Regions from separate parts of the Exiguobacterium sp. s138 genome, predicted to be linked through region 3. Evidence: riboswitches for the same ligand, from Rfam matches in the RefSeq annotation. Region 3 holds a riboswitch; each other region holds the start of a gene.
The links. A riboswitch is a leader RNA that binds a small molecule or an ion and turns the genes downstream of it on or off. The one in region 3 is predicted to bind S-adenosylmethionine.
Positions count from the first base shown of each region.

Region 1: another riboswitch for S-adenosylmethionine. It lies ahead of KNP91_RS10925 (LLM class flavin-dependent oxidoreductase); the one in region 3 lies ahead of metK (methionine adenosyltransferase).
Region 2: another riboswitch for S-adenosylmethionine. It lies ahead of KNP91_RS09650 (methionine ABC transporter ATP-binding protein); the one in region 3 lies ahead of metK (methionine adenosyltransferase).

Region 1 covers NZ_JACSMW010000004.1:157,114-164,042, forward strand. The annotation lists gene KNP91_RS10910 (NUDIX domain-containing protein) at 63-428, shown strand; gene KNP91_RS10915 (SRPBCC family protein) at 508-966, opposite strand; gene KNP91_RS10920 (ATP-grasp domain-containing protein) at 1,069-2,016, opposite strand; gene KNP91_RS10925 (LLM class flavin-dependent oxidoreductase) at 2,013-3,071, opposite strand; SAM riboswitch class I at 3,143-3,248, opposite strand; gene KNP91_RS10930 (DUF975 family protein) at 3,357-3,995, opposite strand; gene KNP91_RS10935 (DUF2325 domain-containing protein) at 4,063-5,328, opposite strand; gene KNP91_RS10940 (DUF817 domain-containing protein) at 5,419-6,198, opposite strand; gene KNP91_RS10945 (YczE/YyaS/YitT family protein) at 6,349-6,929, shown strand, end outside.
Region 2 covers NZ_JACSMW010000003.1:493,488-500,416, reverse strand. The annotation lists gene rho (transcription termination factor Rho) at 1-706, shown strand, start outside; gene KNP91_RS09670 (type B 50S ribosomal protein L31) at 804-1,049, shown strand; gene KNP91_RS09665 (DedA family protein) at 1,085-1,735, opposite strand; gene KNP91_RS09660 (thymidine kinase) at 1,913-2,533, shown strand; gene KNP91_RS09655 (alpha/beta hydrolase) at 2,597-3,355, opposite strand; SAM riboswitch class I at 3,418-3,521, opposite strand; SAM riboswitch class I at 3,771-3,874, shown strand; gene KNP91_RS09650 (methionine ABC transporter ATP-binding protein) at 3,961-4,992, shown strand; gene KNP91_RS09645 (methionine ABC transporter permease) at 4,982-5,632, shown strand; gene KNP91_RS09640 (MetQ/NlpA family ABC transporter substrate-binding protein) at 5,663-6,484, shown strand; gene KNP91_RS09635 (M20 family metallopeptidase) at 6,511-6,929, shown strand, end outside.
Region 3 covers NZ_JACSMW010000003.1:56,908-63,836, reverse strand. The annotation lists gene KNP91_RS07575 (alpha/beta hydrolase family protein) at 1-423, shown strand, start outside; gene KNP91_RS07570 (EAL and HDOD domain-containing protein) at 591-1,844, shown strand; gene pckA (phosphoenolpyruvate carboxykinase (ATP)) at 1,901-3,469, opposite strand; SAM riboswitch class I at 3,702-3,828, shown strand; gene metK (methionine adenosyltransferase) at 3,956-5,164, shown strand; gene KNP91_RS07555 (GNAT family N-acetyltransferase) at 5,310-5,795, shown strand; gene KNP91_RS07550 (alpha/beta fold hydrolase) at 5,879-6,583, shown strand; gene mnmM (tRNA 5-(aminomethyl)-2-thiouridylate-methyltransferase MnmM) at 6,636-6,929, opposite strand, start outside.

The DNA of each region.
Region 1 (6,929 bases), on a different contig from region 3:
TAACGGATTGGGTCTCTTTTTTGTACACTAAACGTATGAATCGGAACAGAGGAGGAAATCATGTGCGTCACCGTGCCTGCGCAGCTTTGATTAAGAACAATCAGATTTTGATGGTCCGTCTTGAGACAAACGATCGAAGTTTCTGGACATTACCCGGAGGGGGGCTCGAGGAAAATGAAACCTTCGAACAAGCGGTCATTCGGGAGGTGCAAGAGGAAGTGAATCTCGCCATCCGCATCATCAAACCTCTTTACTCAGAAACTCACGCAAACGGACAAGAGATCTGCTTTTTAGTCAGACAGATTGATTCACGCGAACCGATTTTAGGATATGATCCAGAACGTTTAGAGGGAAATCAAGTTCTGACCGGAGTGAGATGGACGCCACTTTCGGAGATGACCGCCGATCGACAAGTCGCAAAAATTTAACGGCTTTGGGATATGACATACTCTTTTTGTAAAACCAAACGAAAGGCATCTGCTCCAGTCGAGTAGATGCCATTATTGATCATGTACGCAGTTGACTTGCCTCTTCTTCCACACGTCGGAGCAATTCCTGCACGATTTTTTCTGTTTCCCGTTCGCCGCCAAGCGAAAGCAGGCTTCGTCCGACGAAATTCGCCCCTTCGTTTTTCCCCGTATAAATCAGCTGACAACTTGTTTCGTCAAGCCGCTTTAACGTAAACGTCATTTCGAGTTTAAAGATTTTGGCAAGCGTAAAACCAATCGTATTTTGTTTGAAATCCGGTTGATTTGTATAGGCAAGATCCGTCACGATATATGTCTCGAGGCGATTCCCTTGCATATACGTTTGCCGGTATGTCGAACCGACGACACCCGGTTTCCGTTCGATCACCTCGTGCTGGACGACACCTGGAATCAGGCGTTGTAACCGATCGTGATCAAAGATATGCCAGGCTTCCTCGATTGGAACATCCAGTCGCTTTTCTTCATGCCACGTTACCACCCGAACACCTCCCTTTACTGAAAAATACCCTGATGCGTGCAGTTCTAACTTCAGACTGCACACATGCAGGGTATTTGGCCTATTTTAATCGGTCCGTGATGATTATTTTACGGTCTGACGTTCGAGGGCCGCACCAAGGAACTTCGCCAGTTCGAGCATTCCGAACTTACCGGCGGCCGCTTCCGCATCCGAGTTGTAGTTCGTATTCGTGTTGACGTCATACGTATAAATCGTTCCATCCGCATCCTTGATGAACTCGATGCCGGCGACGGCAATCTGATTCGCTTGCAGGAATGCTTCGTACTTTTGAATGATTGGATCATCAAATCCGTCAACGACTTTAAATTTCATCGGTGTTTGCGGTGCTTCTTCCCCGACCGGGCAGAATAAGTCATCGATCACACACGCATCCGCCGGGCACAGTTCAAAGCCTTCTGATGTATCAACTTGGACAGCGTAAACGAATTTTCCACCGACGAATTCACAGCGTGTAATATACGGTTCCGGTGCCTGGATATACTCTTGGATCAACGTGATTCCGTCGACCGGCTCATCAAACGTCGGACCGTCAAGATACGTCTCGAGTGCTTCAATCGAGTGGAACAACTGGACGCCGAGCCCTTTTCCGGCACGGTTGTGTTTTGTGATGAACGAAGATACGCCGATATTTTTCGCCGCTTCAACAATCTGATCACGTCCGACGGCAGCCGTCGTTTTCGGAACCCGGATACCGGCTTTTCGAAGAGCCGTATACTGATTGATTTTACTGACTTCCAGTCGCAACGCACGTGTTCCGTTGAAGACCGTCCGGTCGTGTTCCTCGAGCCACGCGAGCACCCCTTCCGTCAGTTCCGGCGCGTAGCGGTGCCCGCGCGTATGCGAAGACGCACTCATCCGGCTGTAGAAGACGCCTTCCGGCGGGATTTCATCAAGCGGTACCTGTCCTTCATCGAGATGCCACTGTTCGTACGGCAGTTCCAGTTCCTCCAGTCGTTTGATCAGATGATCCGTCCATTCCTGATTTTCGTGTAAGATATGAATTTTTGTCATTTGATTTGACCTACCTTTCGTTTTTCTTCGACGAGCGGCATGACGTCGCGCGCGAAGCGTTCCATTTCTTCCAGTTGCGGTGAGAATTGAAGGAGCAACAGAGTAACGCCGACGTCTTCAAAGGCAAGAATCCGCTCGGCAATCTGTTCCGGTGTCCCAATTAAATCAGGACGGAGTCCGCGGTTCGAGACCGAATAGTCATTCCGTTTTACCTGTTGTTCGAGTTGCGATTTACTGACGAAGTCATCATACCCGGCGTACCCGGCACTGTCTTCCTTCACATCCGTAATCCGTTGCCACTCGCGCACCGCCTCTTCTTCCGTATCGCGGCAGATGATATAAGCTGCCAGTCCAAAACTTTCAAGCGGCGGTTGCCCTGTCGCTTGTCGGCGCGCCTTCATATCCTCAATCTTAACGGACACTTCTTCCACTGTTCCGCCGTGCATGACATAGGCATCACAGTGGTTGACGATGGTTTGCTTGCCGGCTTCACTTTCTCCACCTGCATACAATTTGATGCCCGGGCGTTGCGCCGGTTTTGGATGTAGTTGTGTCTTCTCGAGCGTATAGTAGTTACCGTCAAAGCTGTACGGGGAAGCATCTGCCCATAACCCTTTCATGATCGTGACAAACTCTTCCGTTCGGGCGTAACGTTCGTCGTGAGCCGTGAAGATCCCGTTGTACTGCCGGGCTTCTTCTTCCCACCAGGCGGAGACGACGTTCAGCGTAAAGCGCCCGTTGCTGAGTTGATCGATGTTTGCTGCCATCTTCGCGGTCGTCGCCGGATTATGGAATCCCGGACGGACGGCTGTCATGATTTCGAGACGCTCCGTCGTTGCGGCAATCGCCGCTGCTGTCGTCCAGGCTTCGAGACTTGGTGCTTCAAGCCCTTTGATGTCATTTAAGTTTAATTCCGCAATCAGTGTCGTCGAAAACCCGATTCGTTCTGCCGTTTGCGCGACCTGTTTCGCATAGTCGAACGTCGCCGGCATCTGTTCGTCTTCAACATTTCGTAACCATCCGCCAAAAATCGGTAACCAAAATCCATACTCCATCCGTTATGTCCCCCTTATAAAAAAATCGCTCTTCTCGAAAATCGAAAAGAGCGACGGATTGATCATGTCTGCTCTTATCTTCAAAGGAAAAATTCCTTTTAGGAAGTAGCACCTTCCGCTACGCGCGGGGTTGCTGAAGTGTCTTCGGGCCGTTCCCTCGACTTCTCTTGATAAGAATTATTGGAATTATCGTACACTTTTTAGCAGAGTAAAGCAACCATTAAACCTTGTTTTCCAATCGGAATTAAAAAAGGACGAGAGCTTGGCTCCCATCCTCTTCTCAAATTAATATGGTGCTACAAACGTTGATTGTTCACCAGGTGCTTCTTCTCCGCGGATCCGGTCGTAGAATTTCGCAAGCGTGACGCTGAAATAAGGTCCGACCCATAAGAAGGCGATTCCGATTGTAATTAAACCAAGCAGGAACCAGCCGATGAATGAAAGAACAAGCATGAAGGCTTCCATCTTATGTCCATCCATCATTTGTCGCGAACGTGTAATGGCGTCCAAAATACCGATTGACGGCTCATCGCGTAAAATGTAGAACGTCAAGAGGTATGAAAATGACTTGATGATTCCCGGGATGATCAGTAGTAAGAACCATAAACCAAGAAAAATACTTTGAACAATCGAAAGACCGACTGCTTTTAAGAAGATTTTGTACGGCTCAAACAAATCAACGATTTTCGCCTGTTCTTTCCGGGCGACAGACATCGCAAGCCATGTCCAGCCAATTGCTAGGGGTAGCAAAAGAATATTCAGTAAGAAACCGATCAAATCAATGGCTTGGATATCTTCATTCGCATCAGAAGAAAACATCGTTGGAATACCTTGAATGATGAGAAACAGTAAAAACATAAGTGCCATGAAGACCCAGCGACCACTGAGCGCTTCACGGGCGGATAATTTTAATTCTTTAATCATGAAGATCCTCCTCAAAATAAGTTCTATCTCTATTTACGGCTAATTAGGAGAGGAGTTTCATCTTTTTTCAGGATTTTCCTGTTTTCAACTGATTTAAGCGGGCTTTTTCAAGTTGGCGCTGGCATGCCGTATACAAAGAACGCCGCCCATCCAGCCGTTCCATCGCAAAGGGGATGTCATGTTTTTTCGCCTGGGCGATGACGTGTGCAGAAGCCGCATGAGATACCCGGCTTGTGACGACGACGATGGCATCGGTCTTTTTGGCAAGACCGGCGATTTTCTTCGCAGATTGAGCATCACCCGACAGATGAATCAGTTCGATTCCAGTTTTTTCGAAAAACGTCCGGTAGACCGGAGCTTGCTGTTCATTTCCGACGATGACGAGCCGCATGCCTTCGAACGATGCAAAATCGAGTGGTTCCTTATCAACGAAGTCAATCGGTTGTCCCGGTAGCGACGTCGTCACAAGCGGTGTCAACGGTTCGGATTTCTTTTCACGAATTCGGCGTGTCTTCCGTTCCTGTTTGACTTTCGACTTGCGTTTCATTTGTTTCAGATAGCGTTCCGATTTTTTGACGGCTGATCCGTGAGTCGGTTCAACTGACGAAGGTCCTGATGTGGTTGGACTGTTCGACGTTTCTAACAGTTGTACCGTCGGTTCTTCATATTGGAACGGATACTTCCAAGCAATCGTCAGTGTTTCCGGACGACCTTTCCACATGACGAGATCGACGAGCTGTCCTTCTTTCAGATGGAAGAATCGCATGTCTTCAACCGGTGTGGCGTAATAAAAGGACTTACCCGTCTCATCCTTTAATGGTCCTTCGACCGTCGATTCAATGATGCCATGATTTTTAACGATACATTTTTCAAAAACGATTCGTTCAGACAGTGGCTTCATCCGGTCAGTCGCGACAACAGCCATCACTTCAAGTGTCGTCCGGCGGGAGTCCTGATGTACGACTTGGACACGGATTTCCATTCCATGTTCAAGGTTCCATTGCCGGATTTCTGTTTCCGAGATATGACTGTTCGGCCATTCCCGTAAAGAACCACCTTTTAATTCCCGCACAAACGTATAGGCGTAACGTTGTTCGATGACAGGATTGATCTGTGCAGGAGGAATGACAGATTGTTCGAATGTGACCTCTTCTTCTGGTTCGCTCCACGCGATGTCCGGTTTTGCGGAGGGTGTATAGTAACGCGACATCTGCACCCATTCATCGATTCCCCGGATTTCCTCGAGCAGTAAGTCCCATTCTTCCACCGTTTCGACTACTTTCATTTTACCGGCGACTAACGTCTTCGCCTGCTCTACGATTTGTTGCATCATCTTCGACAACCCCTTTGCTTTTTTTCCAATATAGCAAGGGGCTGTCGGTTAGGTTGCTCAAAAAAAGACCAGGTTATTTTTTGTATATGGTTAGGATTTTATTTCGATTGAAGGATCACCGAGCCGGTATTTTTCGACGGAGACAATCAGAATCGTGATGATGACAAGTAAAAACCAGGACGATAACTTCCCGAAGTCGACCAGTTCCCATCCATCCTGCTGATTCGGATACACCCATCCTTTAAAAAAGGTCACGATGTTTTCCGCCAGCCAGATGAACCAGGCAATCAACCCAAACGAGAGGGTGAGCGGCATTCGGTAGACCGTTTCATCCAGACGGAAATAGACCCAGGACTTATAAAAGACGAGAGCAACAAGTCCCATCAAAATCCAACGGAAATCAAACAACCAATGATGGGTAAAGAAATTGACGTATACAAGCAGACCGGTCGCTAGAGCAAACAGAGGCCGGGGAAACTGTGTGATACGGAGGTCAAACCGGCGGAAGGCCTGACAGATATAACTGGCGACGCTCGCGTACATGAAGCCGGCATAAAGCGGTACACCCAACACCTTGCTGAAGGCATCTTCCGGATAACTCCAGGATCCGAATTGGACTTTAAATAACTCCAGTCCGAGTCCAATCGCATGAAAAATTAAAATCAATTTAAACTCTTCTTTCGTTTCATAACGCGTGACGAGTAAGACGATTTGAACGACGAGGCACCAGATCAGGAGCAAATCGTAACGGGCAATCGGTTCCGCCGGTAGATAACGGGATGCAGCAAGTGCCAGGAAAATCGCGACCGGAAACACACAACAGATGGCCTCAAGGTATGTAAAACGGAAAAAATGACGGATTTTTTGCATGGACGGACCTCCTTTTCATTAGTATACGGATCAGAAGAACAGATTCCCTCCATCTCAAGATGGAAAATATCGGATTCGCTTTAGTTTCTTTCGTCAAACATGGTACAGTTAATGAATCAATTTTATTTTGAAACGAGGTGTCTCTCATCCATGAAGCAGACCATTCAAACGTCTTGGCTGTTCCGTTCCGTTCTGAAATGGGCATTATTCTTATTCGGTCTTTTTTTACTCGCTGTCGGTTCATCAATGATGATCACGGCACAACTCGGCGTCTCGACTTGGGACGTTCTTCACCTTGGTCTGCAAAATAAAACGCCGTTTTCCGTCGGGACGATTATTCTTCTCGTCGGCCTGTTGTTGGTGTTCGTCAAATACTTGCTCGACCAGATTACACCGCAGGTCGGCACACTCGTCAACGCGATTTTTGTCGGCGTATTCATGAATCTCGTTCTCGGTTCAGGCCTCCTGCCCTCTTTCTCCTCGCTTTGGCAGAATACACTATGGTTGATTGCCGGCATCTTCATCATCGGGATGGGCGCGGGACTGTACGTCGCTGTCGGCTACGGAGCCGGACCGCGGGACGGACTGACCCTGACGCTCGCCGAGCGATTTGGTACATCCATCCGGATGATGCGGACGTTCATGGAAATCACCGCTTGCGGGATCGGTTGGTTGCTCGGAGGACCCGTGTTCTTCGGAACGATTTTATCGATTTTCCTGATTGGTCCGTT
Region 2 (6,929 bases), 440 kb from region 3:
TATTCTGTTGATTGACGAACGGCCGGAAGAAGTGACGGACATCGAACGTTCTGTCCCTGGAGCGGATGTCGTCAGCTCAACGTTTGACGAAACACCGGACAACCACGTTCGGATTTCGGAACTTGTGTTGGAGCGGGCGATGCGTCTCGTCGAGCATAAAAAAGATGTCGTTATTTTAATGGATTCGATTACACGTTTGACGCGTGCTTACAACTTAACGGTTCCGCAAAGCGGACGGACGTTGTCCGGGGGGATTGACCCGGCAGCCTTCCACAAACCAAAACGCTTTTTCGGTGCAGCCCGGAATATCGAACACGGCGGCAGTCTGACGATTCTCGCGACGGCACTCGTCGAAACCGGTTCACGGATGGATGATGTCATCTATGAAGAGTTTAAAGGAACTGGAAACATGGAACTGCATCTGGACCGGAAATTATCCGAGCGCCGGATTTTCCCGGCCATCGATATCCGGAAATCCGGAACACGGAAAGAAGAGTTGCTGTTACCGAAGGAACAACTGGATGCCTTATGGACGATCCGCCGGACGATGAACGAGTCCAATGAGTTCGTCGACAGCTTCTTACGCAAGATCCGGGATACAAAAAATAACGAAGAATTTTTCGTTGAACTGGAGAAAGAAAAGAAGAAACCCGTCCGGCGTGCGCCTGTGAAGCCACGTGTGACGAAAACCGATACAACGACTTGAAAATAGGTATTGCGGGGCATGAAAAAATCGTTTAGTATAGGAAGGTAACTTACTCTGGCTCAGCAAATGAACCAGGGCGGAAGGAGAGAAAACAACCATGAAACAAGGAATTCACCCAAACTACAACAAAGTTGTATTTATGGACTCAACTACTGAGTACAAATTCTTGACTGGTTCTACACGTTCTTCGAACGAGACAATCACTTGGGAAGATGGAAACGAGTACCCACTCATCCGTGTGGATGTGTCTTCGGACTCGCACCCATTCTACACTGGTCGTCAAAAGTTCAACGCTGCAGACGGTCGTGTCGATCGCTTCAACAAAAAATACGGCCGCAAGTAATTGCGACTTCAGTATTAAAAAACAGCCTGTCTCCTTCACTGGAGCAGGCTGTTTTTGTATAGGCTGAATTTGGCACGGTACGTCAGGTACGTCTTCAGAACGAAGGACAGACCGATTGCACCCGTAGCACCGACGAGGTACGGCAGTGTCTCCGGATTGTTCGCGAAATGTTCGAACAGTAGACTGAAGGAAAAATGACGTCCTAAAAAATATCCGGCTCCTAAAAAAACACTGATCCAAATGAGAGCACCTGTATACGCATAGGTGACGAAGATCCGGAACGGCATTTTCGAGACACCGGCAAAAAAGGCGGACAACTGTCGAAGGCCCGGTATGTAATAACCAATGATTAAGACGGTTTTTCCGTAACGTAAAAATCCAGCTTCGGCTTTAAAGATATGTTTTTCAGAAATCCGTAATTTCGGAGCCATTCGATGCAGTAACGGCATTCCGAGCTTCAAACCGAGCACGTAGCTGATCGTCATACCGATGCAACTGCCGGCATAGGCGGCAAGAATCGTTCCGATGAGCGGTAAATCACCGTGATGCATCCAAAATCCTGACATGACGAGTAATGTCTCGTCCGGAACCGGAAGACCGACGATTCCACCGGCCAGAAGAATTGCGAGTCCGAACGCTCCATATTGCTGGAGGACTTCATGTAATATGTGATGAATCGGAGTCACCTTCCTTCAAAGAAACTTCTCTTTCAGTGTACAGGAAATACATACCAGTTGAAATGAGAAGATGAAGAAAGTGGCGAATTTGGCAAGGGTTTTTGATTTTTAGAAGTCAATCCTTTTTCTCAATTTAGATTCGGGCTATACTCGTTAAAGTGACTAATTTAGAGGACGGTGTTTACGATGATGCATGTGATCAATCAATATGGTTGGATTGAAGTGATTTGCGGAAGTATGTTTTCCGGCAAGTCGGAAGAACTGATCCGTCGTGTCAGACGGGCACAGTATGGAAAGTTACCGGTTCAAGTGTTCAAGCCGGCAATCGATGACCGGTATCATGAGGAACACGTCGTGTCGCACGTCGGCAATTCGGTCATCGCGATTCCGATGGCGACGAGCCGTGATGTCTATGCAGCAGTGGCGGAAGAGACGCAAATCGTCGCAATTGACGAAGTTCAATTTTTTGACGATGAGATTGTCGCCGTCATCGAAGCACTAGCTCAAGATGGCAAACGCGTCATTTGTGCAGGCCTCGATCAAGATTTTCGGGCAGAACCATTCGGCAAGATGCCTGAATTATTGGCACGCGCAGAATTCGTGACGAAATTACAGGCGATTTGTCTGTCGTGCGGCGATCCGGCATCGCGGACCCAACGATTGATTGACGGAAAACCGGCCAACTACAATGATCCGATCATTCTGGTCGGGGCGTCTGAGTCCTATGAACCACGTTGCCGCCATTGCCACCAAGTACCGGGGAAACCACAACCGTTGCAGGAATGGAAAAAGCAACAACATAATTAAGCAATACAAAAAAGCGAACGATTCCCGGCAGTCAGGCCGAAGAATCGTTCGCTTTTTTGGGGTTCAGCCGGTCTGTGTCAAGTGGCTGAACTGTTCGACGAACTGCAGCGTTTCGCGGACAATCGTTTTTTGGTCGTGGTCAAGCGTTGCGACGTGGTAGGAGTCAAGCAGACAGTAACTGCGCTTATCTGCTGCACCAATCGTCCGGTACAAATAATCCGAACAGATCGGTGGGACGACATGATCCTCGGCAGAATATAAAATAAGCGTCGGAATTTGAATCGTCGCGAGGTGTGATCGCGTCTCCTCAATCAATCGTAACAGTTCCGAAGCGCAGACGGCGGGGACAAGATCATAGATGATTTCAAAAGCCGACTGTTTGATATCAGGGACACTTTCCGGAAGATAGACCGGACAATCGGTGAACGACAAGGCTTCGTAGGCAGGGACGGACAAGGCGGCATTGATGGTGATGATTCCTGCGACCGGGAGTCCTTCAGCGGCAAGTGACAGGGCAAGTGTCGCGCCCATCGATTGGCCGACGATGAAGACGGATTCGCATCGTCCCGCCAATTGTTCAAAGCCGTCCCGGACGCTCTGCTTCCAGTCATCGGCCGTCGCCGCTTCGAATTCTCGCAGATCCGTCCCATGCCCGTGCAGGCGTGGCGCATGGACGGAAAAACCGTGTGCTGCGAACTGTTCTCCTACAGCCCGAACACTTTGCGGCGTTGCATTAAAACCATGACAGAGCAAAATGCCGACGGATCCGCGTCCTAAGGAAAAGGCTTCGGCACCCGGTATAACAGGATAAACCATACTCATCATCTCGTCCTCCATTTCAAAAATAAAAACCCGTTTGGCTTTGGACGCAAACGAGTTTCTCGTGTGTATCATCCAAAGCAATTGCTTTGCTGGTCGGAGCACCTTGCCGATCGGCAGGTTGCCGTGGAGTCCTAGAGCCAGGTCTCTCGTCCACTCTTGATATATCGTATAGGAATTGTCGGATTAATCATTGAGAAGATGATAGCATTGACGGAAAGGGATTGTCAAACTCTCTTTATACGGCGTCGAAGAGCTTTCGGGAATCCGTCCTGTCCCGGGTTGCTGATCGATATGGGCCATATGGTTTATTTTTGAAAATATGGTTGACCTTTAAAAGATCTTTCTGTAGTGTAAAAATTAGTTTTACGACATAAGTTCAACCGGCAACAATACACATATGAATTTCATACCGCAACACTTATCCAGAGAGGTGGAGGGACTGGCCCTACGAAACCTCGGCAACAGACTCATTATGAGCACTGTGCCAATTCCATCAGACAATTGTCTGAGAGATGAGTCGAGTGGATTCTGCCATTGTGCGGATCCAGGTCTCTTCTTGTTTCTTAAGAAGAGACCTTTTTTGTATTTTGAAGGGGGAAAAAGTGGTGATTACATTCAAAAATGTAAAAAAAATCTATGAAACAAATGATCAATCGATTGCTGCGCTGAATGGCGTGGATCTCGAAATCCGAAAAGGCGAAATCTTCGGCGTCATCGGTTTCAGTGGAGCCGGGAAAAGCTCCTTATTACGTTGCGTCAACCTGCTCGAACGGCCGACATCCGGCAGTGTGACGGTCGATGGACAAGATTTGACGACACTGTCGGCGAAGCAGTTACGGGAGGCGAAGCAACACATCGGGATGATTTTTCAGCACTTCAACCTGCTGGATTCGAATACAGTATTTGCGAACGTCGCTAAACCGCTCGTCTTAAAAGGTGTCAAAAAAGATGAGGTCGAGCGGCGGGTCACGGAACTGCTGGAGTTCGTCGACTTGGCGGATAAAGCTGATCACTATCCGGATCAGCTATCAGGCGGACAGAAACAACGGGTCGGGATCGCCCGGGCACTCGCCACCCAGCCATCGGTCCTGTTATGTGACGAAGCGACATCCGCTCTTGATCCGCAAACGACCCAACACATATTGCGTCTGCTGAAACAAATCAATCAGGAATACGGCATTACGATTTTACTGATTACCCATGAGATGGGGGTCATCCGTGAAATCTGTGACCGGGTCGCCGTCATTGAAGCCGGTCAGCTGATTGAATCAGGGACCGTGTTCGATGTCTTCTCGAACCCGCAGACGGCAACGGCGAAAAACTTCGTCCGCTCCGTCATGCAGGATGAGATTCCGGCCTCGGTTCAAAAAGTCATCGATCAACGGGATGCCGGCCATCACATCTACAAAATCAACTTCCTTGGAGCAGGGACGGGACAACCGCTCTTATCGCAGGTCGCAAAACGGTTTGATGTCGATCTCAACATCCTGCACGGCAGCATTACGGAACTGCAAAACATTCCGTTCGGCAGTCTGCTTGTTGAACTGATTGGCGACGCGACGGAAATCAAGCGGGCATTACAATATATCGATCAGTCGGATGTCATCGTCGAGGAGGTGCTCGCAGATGCTAGTTAATTACACGGACATCTGGACTGCTTTTCTGCAGACGTTGACGATGGTTGGACTGTCATTACTCTTTTCGACATTGATTGGTTTACCGCTCGGGATTCTGCTTGTCGTGACACGCAAAGGAGCGTTGCTCGAACGAATTCCGTTCTTCAATGTCCTAAGCGGCATCGTCAATATCTTCCGGTCCGTTCCGTTCATCATTCTGCTCGTGGCAATCATTCCGCTGACCCGTTTAATTGTCGGATCGTCAATCGGAACACAGGCGGCAATCGTTCCGCTCGTCTTTTACGCGGCACCGTACATTGCCCGCCTGATCGAAAGTTCGTTGCTTGAAGTCGATACCGGTGTCCTTGAGGCAGCGGAAGCGATGGGGGCGACACCGTTGCAGACGATTTTCCGTTTTCTGTTGCCGGAAGCGCTCAGCTCGCTTGTTCTGAACCTGACGATTGCGACGATTGGTTTGATCGGCGCATCAGCAATGGCCGGGGCGATTGGTGGCGGTGGACTTGGTGACTTGGCGATTACCTACGGTTACCAACGGTTTGATACGACGGTCATGATCATCACGGTCGGAATTCTCGTCATCTTGGTTCAAGGACTACAGACGACAGGCAATCTGTTGGCACGAAAAATTCGGAGACACTAAAAAAAGAGAGAAAAAAGGGAGAGATGGATGATGAAAAAAGGTTTAGCGATTGGTGCAGCATTAACGACGGTATTGTTTGCGGGATGTGCCGCTTCCGGAGAAGAAGATCAAAAGACGGTCAAGCTCGGGGTCAGCGGTTCTGATACACAAGTCTGGGAATACGTCGCGAAAAAGGCGAAGAAAGAGGGCATCACGATTGAACTCGTCAAGTTCTCCGACTACGTCCAGCCGAACCTCGCCCTGGCGGAAGGGGAAATTGATGCGAACTCCTTCCAGACGGTTTCTTACTTTAACGCCTTCAAAAAAGAACATAAGTTAAAACTGTCGCCAATTGCGACGACGGTCATCGCACCGATGGGAATTTATTCGGATAAGGTCAAGGACGTCAAAGACATTCCGGTCGGCGGAAAGATTGCCGTTCCAAACGAAGCGACGAACATGGGTCGGGCATTGCTGCTGTTGCAGGAAGCCGGCTTGATTAAATTGCCGGATGACTTTGACGGCAACGGATCCGTTGATAAAATCGTCGAGAATCCGAAAAAACTGAAAATTGTCCCGGTCGTGGCCGGTCAGACACCACGCGTTCTGCCGGATGTCTCGGCCTCGATCATCAATAACGGAATCGCGGTCGATGCCGGATTCAACCCGATCAAGGACTCGATTCTCCATGAAAACGAGACGGCAAAACCATACATCAACATCATCGCGACCCGGACGGAAGACAAAGACAAAAAGACGCTTAAGAAAATCGCCTCGCTGTATCAGCAGGACGATGTCGCGGCCTTCATCAAAAAAGAATACAAAGGCAGCACGATTCCAACGTTCGTCCCACTCAGTGACATCGGCGAATAACTAAAAATCCAAAGGAGCTGACCGAAATGACGATTCAGACAAAACGGGAAAACCTGACACAAACGATTGAACAGGATATTGAACAAAAACGCGAGTCTTACCTCGAGACAAGCCACCGGATTCATGCGACACCCGAGATTGGCAATGAAGAATATTTTGCGTCACGCCATCATGCGGAACGACTGACGGCGGAAGGATTTACAGTTGAACTTGGTGTCGCGGGACACGACACGGCGTTTTTGGCCCGGAAGACTTCGGATAAACCGGGAGCGACCATCGCTTTTCTCGCTGAATATGACGCATTACCGGGGATTGGTCATGCGTGCGGTCACAACATCATCGGCACGACGAGTGTCGCGGCAGCAATCGCCCTCAGCAAGGTCATTGATGAAGTCGGCGGCAGTGTCGTCGTTCTCGGGACACCGGCGGAAGAAGGCGGGCCGAA
Region 3 (6,929 bases):
GATCAATATGTCGAGCGGACATCGGTCTTCGGTTTTTCCCGTGGCGGACAGATGGCGCTTTTACTTGCGCACCATCGTGAAGTCGCCCGGACGGTTTCATGGGCCGGTGTAACGAATCTGACTTGGACGTATGAAGAACAACAGACGATGCGAAAAATGCTCAGACGGTTTACGGGAGGAGTTCCGCAACAACAGTTGCAGGCATACCGTGTCCGGTCGCCATTGTATTTTCCGCCTCAAGGGGAAATCTTGCTGATTCACGGATTATATGATCAAAATGTCCGACTGCGTCATGCGACGAATTATGCGGCCCGTTATCCGGAACAGACCCGCTTGATCATCTATCAGTACGCGCATCAATTTCCAATCCATCAAAAAATGCTTGTGACGAAACAAGTCATTGATTGGATGTTATCTGAATAGAAAAGACTTACAAAACATCTTGATGCCTTGCATTGAGATGTTTTTTTCTCCAAATGATGGGAACATTGATATGTTTTAAAAAAGAGATTTTTTAAAGGAAAACGATATTTGGTATACTAGAACATATAAAATAAGCCAGATTAACGGATTTAGAAGGGATATATGAGATGGAAATCTTACTTGCGCGACAACCGATTGTAGACCGGTTTGGTTCGATTGACGCTTTTGAGCTGCTCTATCGTTCCGTTGAAACACCTGCAGTGTTTGATGGTGACTTGGCGACGATGGATGTGTTGACGAATACACTGATTCATCTCGGAGTAGACCGTGTAGCAGAAGGAAAACGATTATTCATTAATTTCACAGGCGATCTGTTGCAGTCTGAACTGATTGATCATCTGGATCCGACTCAATTCGTGATTGAAGTATTGGAGACGGTTCAGATCGATGAAATGATGCTCCAGACGCTGCAAAAATGGAAAGAAGCCGGCTTCGTCCTGGCGCTTGATGATTTCGTAACGGATTTGTTGCGTCACCACGGTCCGGAGCTGTTTGATTTGATTGATTTGATAAAAATTGATATCGAAGCCATCAATCCACGCGAACAAAGTGCAATCTTACATATTTTAAAACGGAACTATCCGCATATCCGCTTTTTGGCTGAACGGGTTGAAACACACGAGGACCACACGCGAAGCCTTGCGATGGGGTATGACTGGTTCCAAGGATACTTTTACGCCAAACCGATGCTGATGAAAGGAAAGGCCGTTCCTCCGCAAGTGCCTGTCCTGTTGAAAATGTTGAAGTGGCTTGATACGGATGACCATTATGATGACGTCGTGGATGAAATCGAGGGCAATCCTTACATCAGTGTGCAAGTACTGCAATTGATCAACTCTCCGGGCATCGGTCTTCGGAACATGGTCAGTTCCGTCCGTCAAGCAATTTCCTTGCTGGGCTTTTCCCAACTGAAGAGCTGGATTTCGTTGATCGTCTTGCGTGAGATGAAACTAGCGAGTCCGTATCAATGGTCGGACGAATTATTGCGTTCATCCTTGCATTGCGCAAAACTATGCGAACTGTTTGCGACGGAAACGAAGACACTGAAAGCAGAAAGTGCCTACATGATCGGCTTACTGTCACACATCGATGCCTTGCTTTCCGTGGATATCGGTGAAATCATCGATCAGCTTCCGATTGAACCGGCTTTGAAAAATGTCTTGCAAGGGGAAGATCACCCGTTTCGCGATTGCCTGTTGCTTGCGATCAGCGCAGACCGGGGCGAGTTTGAACGGTTTGAGATGCTCAGTAATCGGTTCGGGATTATGAAGCACCGGGCTTATGAGTTACTGAAAGAGAGTCAAGTTTGGCTTGCGCAAAAGGAACTCCATTTAAAAGACAAAACCGATTCAATCGTCTAACAGAAAAAGGTTGAGCATCCGTTACGGAGCTCAACCTTTTTTGTATCAGTATGATGTTAGACACGAGGACCGGCTGATTTGATGGCATCGGTCGCACTTTCGAAACGCGCGAAGTTCTGTGTGAACTTTTGTGCGAGTGCAGTCGCTTGTTGTTCGTAATCGGATGGATTTGCCCAAACTTTTACCGGATTGAGCAGGTCAGTCGGAACACCAGGTACTTCAATCGGCATATGCAGACCGAAAATCGGATGTTCTTCTGTCGGGATGTCTGCAAGCAGACCGTTGACGGCCGCATTGACCATCGTTCGTGTATAGGAGAGTTTCATCCGGCTTCCTGTACCGTAAGCGCCGCCGGTCCAGCCTGTGTTGACGAGATAGACTGTGACACCGTGACGATCAATCAGTTCCCCGAGCATCGTCGCATATTTTTCCGGAATCAACGGCAGGAATGGTGAACCGAAGCACGTCGAGAATGTGGCTTCCGGTTCTGTAACGCCGCGCTCCGTTCCAGCCAGTTTTGATGTGTAGCCGGATAAGAAGTGATACATCGCTTGTTCTTTCGTCAGTTTACTGATTGGAGGCAAGACACCATAGGCATCCGCCGTCAGAAAGACAATCGTTTTCGGGTGACCGGCGCGTGACGGAATGGCGATGTTGTCGATTGCTGTAATCGGGTAAGCGGCACGTGTATTTTCAGTCAATGAAGTATCATCATAATCCGGAATCCGCGCATCATCGAGGACGACATTTTCAAGAACGGTTCCGAAGCGGATCGCATCAAAGATTTGTGGTTCTTTTTCGCGTGACAGATTAACTGTTTTCGCATAGCAGCCACCTTCGATGTTGAAGACACCGTCATGAGACCAACCGTGTTCATCGTCACCGATTAATTGGCGACTGTCATCAGCAGACAGCGTGGTCTTACCAGTTCCTGAGAGTCCGAAGAATAAGGCGACATCGCCGTCGTGTCCGACGTTTGCTGAACAGTGCATCGACAAGACTTCTTGTTGGGGTAAAAGATAGTTCATGACAGAGAAAATTGATTTTTTGATTTCTCCGGCATACTCCGTTCCGCCAATCAAGACGATCCGGTGTTCGAATGACATCGCGATGAAGGTCTCGGAGTTTGTGCCGTCAACCGCCGGATCCGCTTTAAAATGTGGTGCGTAGACGACCGTAAACGGTTCAAAGGCTGCAACCGTAGGATATTCACGTAAAAACAGCTGTTTCGCAAACAAATTATGCCAAGCATATTCGGTTACGACGCGCACTGGAAGGGTGAAATGCGTATCGGCACCAGCAGCAGCTTCTGTGTAGTAGAGTTGATCTGCTTCGTTCATATAACGAAGAACTTTTTGTAACAGTTGCTCGAATTTGTCCGACTCCATCGGTTGATTGACATGACCCCAATCGATATGCATCTCACATAAGTCATCACGGACGATGAACTTGTCTTTCGGTGAACGACCTGTAAATTTCCCCGTTTCTACAGACAAAGCACCATTTTCTGCAAGAACTCCTTCTTTGTTGCGAATTGCATGTTCGACTAGTTCAGCAACAGACAGTTGTTTGAACACATGCTCCTTCTTGAGTAGTTCTTCGATATTCAGGACCGTCATCGGCATCCTGACCCCACCTTTCCCCTACGTTGGTTTTGGCTCTACTATTAGTATGACACATTTATTATATATGACATACTAATGATAGAGCAATCATTTTCATGCGCTGATTTCTATTTATCTGGAAACGCTTTCAGCATTAACAGTTTAACATCTCTCCCGAAATTTTTCGACTAGAAATTAAAACGTTGCTTGACAGAGTGAGCACAAGTTTATATCATGTAATTCGTAACGGATACTCTTATTCTGAGCAGGTGGAGGGAACAAGGCCCGAAGAAACCCGGCAACCGTCTTATATTAATTTCATCATTAATGTAGGAAAAGGTGCTCTCCTGAAGCGAAGTAAACACTTCGAACGATAAGAGGGTAAAGGAAGAACGCACAACCTTTCCCTGACCATTTTTGGACATGGAAAGGTTTTTTTCATTTTACCGTCCCACTCAACTAGGGGAAATGAGTACACCGTCAAATTCTTTTTTGGGAGGGTCAAACATGACAAACCTTAATCGCCGACTGTTTACGTCGGAATCAGTAACAGAAGGTCACCCGGATAAAATCTGTGACCAGATTTCGGATTCAATTTTGGATGCAATTCTTGCAGCCGATCCAAACGCACGTGTTGCGGCAGAAACTTCTGTCACGACAGGACTCGTATTAGTAGCAGGAGAAATCACGACATCAACTTACGTGGATATCCCGAAAGTCGTTCGTGAAACGATTCGCGAAATTGGCTATACACGCGCTAAATACGGTTTCGATGCAGACACTTGTGCTGTATTGACATCAATCGATGAGCAGTCAGCAGACATCGCTCTCGGTGTTGACCAAGCGCTTGAAGCACGCGAAGGAAACATGTCAGATGAAGAAATCGATGCAATCGGAGCAGGAGACCAAGGTCTGATGTTCGGTTATGCAACGAAAGAAACACCTGAACTCATGCCACTTCCGATCTCACTTTCACACAAACTGGCTCGTCGTCTTGCAGAAGTTCGTAAAAACGGACAACTCGATTACCTCCGTCCGGATGGTAAGACGCAAGTCACGGTTGAATACAATGAGAACAATGAACCTGTTCGCGTTGATACAATCGTCATCTCAACACAACATGCAGAAGAAGTGACGCTTGAGCAAATCCAAGCTGATCTGAAAGAACATGTCATCGCACCGGTCATTCCGACTGAGTACATCGATGCCGATACAAAATTCTTCATCAACCCAACTGGTCGTTTCGTCATCGGCGGACCACAAGGTGATGCTGGATTAACAGGCCGTAAAATCATCGTTGATACGTATGGCGGATATGCACGTCACGGCGGTGGAGCTTTCTCTGGTAAAGATCCAACGAAAGTCGACCGTTCAGCTGCTTACGCAGCGCGTTACGTCGCGAAGAACCTCGTAGCTGCAGGTCTTGCAGACAAAGCGGAAGTTCAACTCGCGTACGCAATCGGTGTCGCACATCCGGTATCAATCGCGGTGGATACATTCGGTACAGGAAAACTTCCTGAAGCACAACTGGTTGAACTGGTTGCTGAAAACTTCGATCTTCGTCCGGCTGGAATCATCAACATGCTTGATCTCCGTCGTCCGATCTATCGTCAGACAGCAGCTTATGGTCACTTCGGTCGTACAGACATCGAGTTACCATGGGAGCAGACAGATAAAGCCGCTACTCTTGAAGAGCAGGCAAAACGTTTCGCATAATTCATTGTTCAGAAACATCCTTCTAAAGGGTGTTTCTGAACTTTTTTTGTTTCTCCTGAACTTTGCAGGGATACGACTGAAATTTCTAGAAAAGGGTAAAAGAACATGAGTCTGTATTCTGTAAAAGGAAAAGGGGGATTTCGGTATGGAGATACGCGAAGCGGTTCCGGCTGATGCAGCACGCATTCATGATATTGCGCTCACGTCTTGGATGGACACATATGAGGAAATCTATTCAGAACGCTCGAAAGCCCATTTCGTTCAAGAAGCGTACCCGCAGGAAGAAGTGGTCCGGGCGATTCGGACAGCGGAGGAAGCACGTGGAGAATATTTCAACGTCGGACTGATTGACGGGGAAATCGTCGGTTTCATTCACGCGATTGATGTTGAGGGAACATGGGAAATCGTCCGATTGTATGTCTTGCCGAAATACCAACAAAACGGGATCGGACGCCGGCTGATCCGCGAACTGGAATTGCAGGGAGCCTCTCCGATCGAAGTGTATGTCGAATCCCGGAACTATAAAGCCCGCCACTTTTTAACGTCGTACGGATTCAAGGAAATCAGTGAGACGACAGAGGAAGTCTTCGGACAAGTGGAACCTGTGACGCGTCTACAACGTATATATTAAAGAAATGGAATCCGACTTAAGGCGGTTTGGCTGGAGTCGGATTTGTTGCATACTAAACAGATATCGAATGAAGAGGTGAGTTTGTGGTAGAACAACCAACCGGAGTGATCGTTCTTGTATATCCACTCCAATTACGTGCTCGGCCGAGTGAGGCGCTGATTCGTGTATTAGAACGCGAATACGAAGTTCTCCTGGTCGATGCACCCCGTCGTGTATCGTTTGAAGAACATCAACAGCTGTTAAAAGAAGCATTACGTGAAGCCGGTAAACGAAAATTACCGATTCACATCATTGCCTGCAGTATGGGGGCACTTGTCGTCAATCGGCTGCTTCAAGAATATGAGTTGCCGATGGCGAGCCTGACATTCATCTCGCCGTTATTTGATTGGCACAACTCGAAGCAACTAGGCGGCGTCAAACAAGTGTTTGCAAGTGCTTTCGACCGGTTCCGTCCGGATGCTCCGCTCGGCACATTGCCGTTCGGACAGAACAATGAGGATGCTGCACGTCTCGGTGAATTGACGTATGCGGAATATCGCGAGATTGAAGAAGAAATCGTCATCCATGACGAAGAACGTAAGAAACTGCCGCGGGTCCATCTCGCTTGTTTTTATGCACCGGATGATCAGTTCGCCGACGTCAAGTTGACGCTTGAAGTGTGCCGGAAGATGGGCGGAGACCAGATTTATCTGCAACGTCTGCACGGTTTCCCGCACTTCAGTTTTGAACGTTTGAATACGCGGTTTGCTGAAAAGCTATTGCTGTTTCTAAAGATGGTGGAAGATTAAACGGCAACAAGAAAAAGAGGAATCCGGATAGCATCGGGATTCCTCTTTTTGTTTAGTCGATTGTTTGTTTCTTTAATTTTTTTTCAATCGCGACGATGAACGGGGGATTGTTTTGCTGATTCAAGAAACGATATTGCAGGACGGCATAATCCTGTTGCGGGAGGGAAGAAACATGTTCCAATACCGCATCGCGTTCACGTCGTCCTTCCGAATGGCCATGGTAGATCACGAGGACAACCAGACCGCCGGGGACAAGAACCGGAAGGAGGGCACGGAGTGCTTCGAGTGTTTCTTCCCCGGTCGTCGTAACGGATTTATCACTCCCCGGTAAGTACCCCAGATTAAA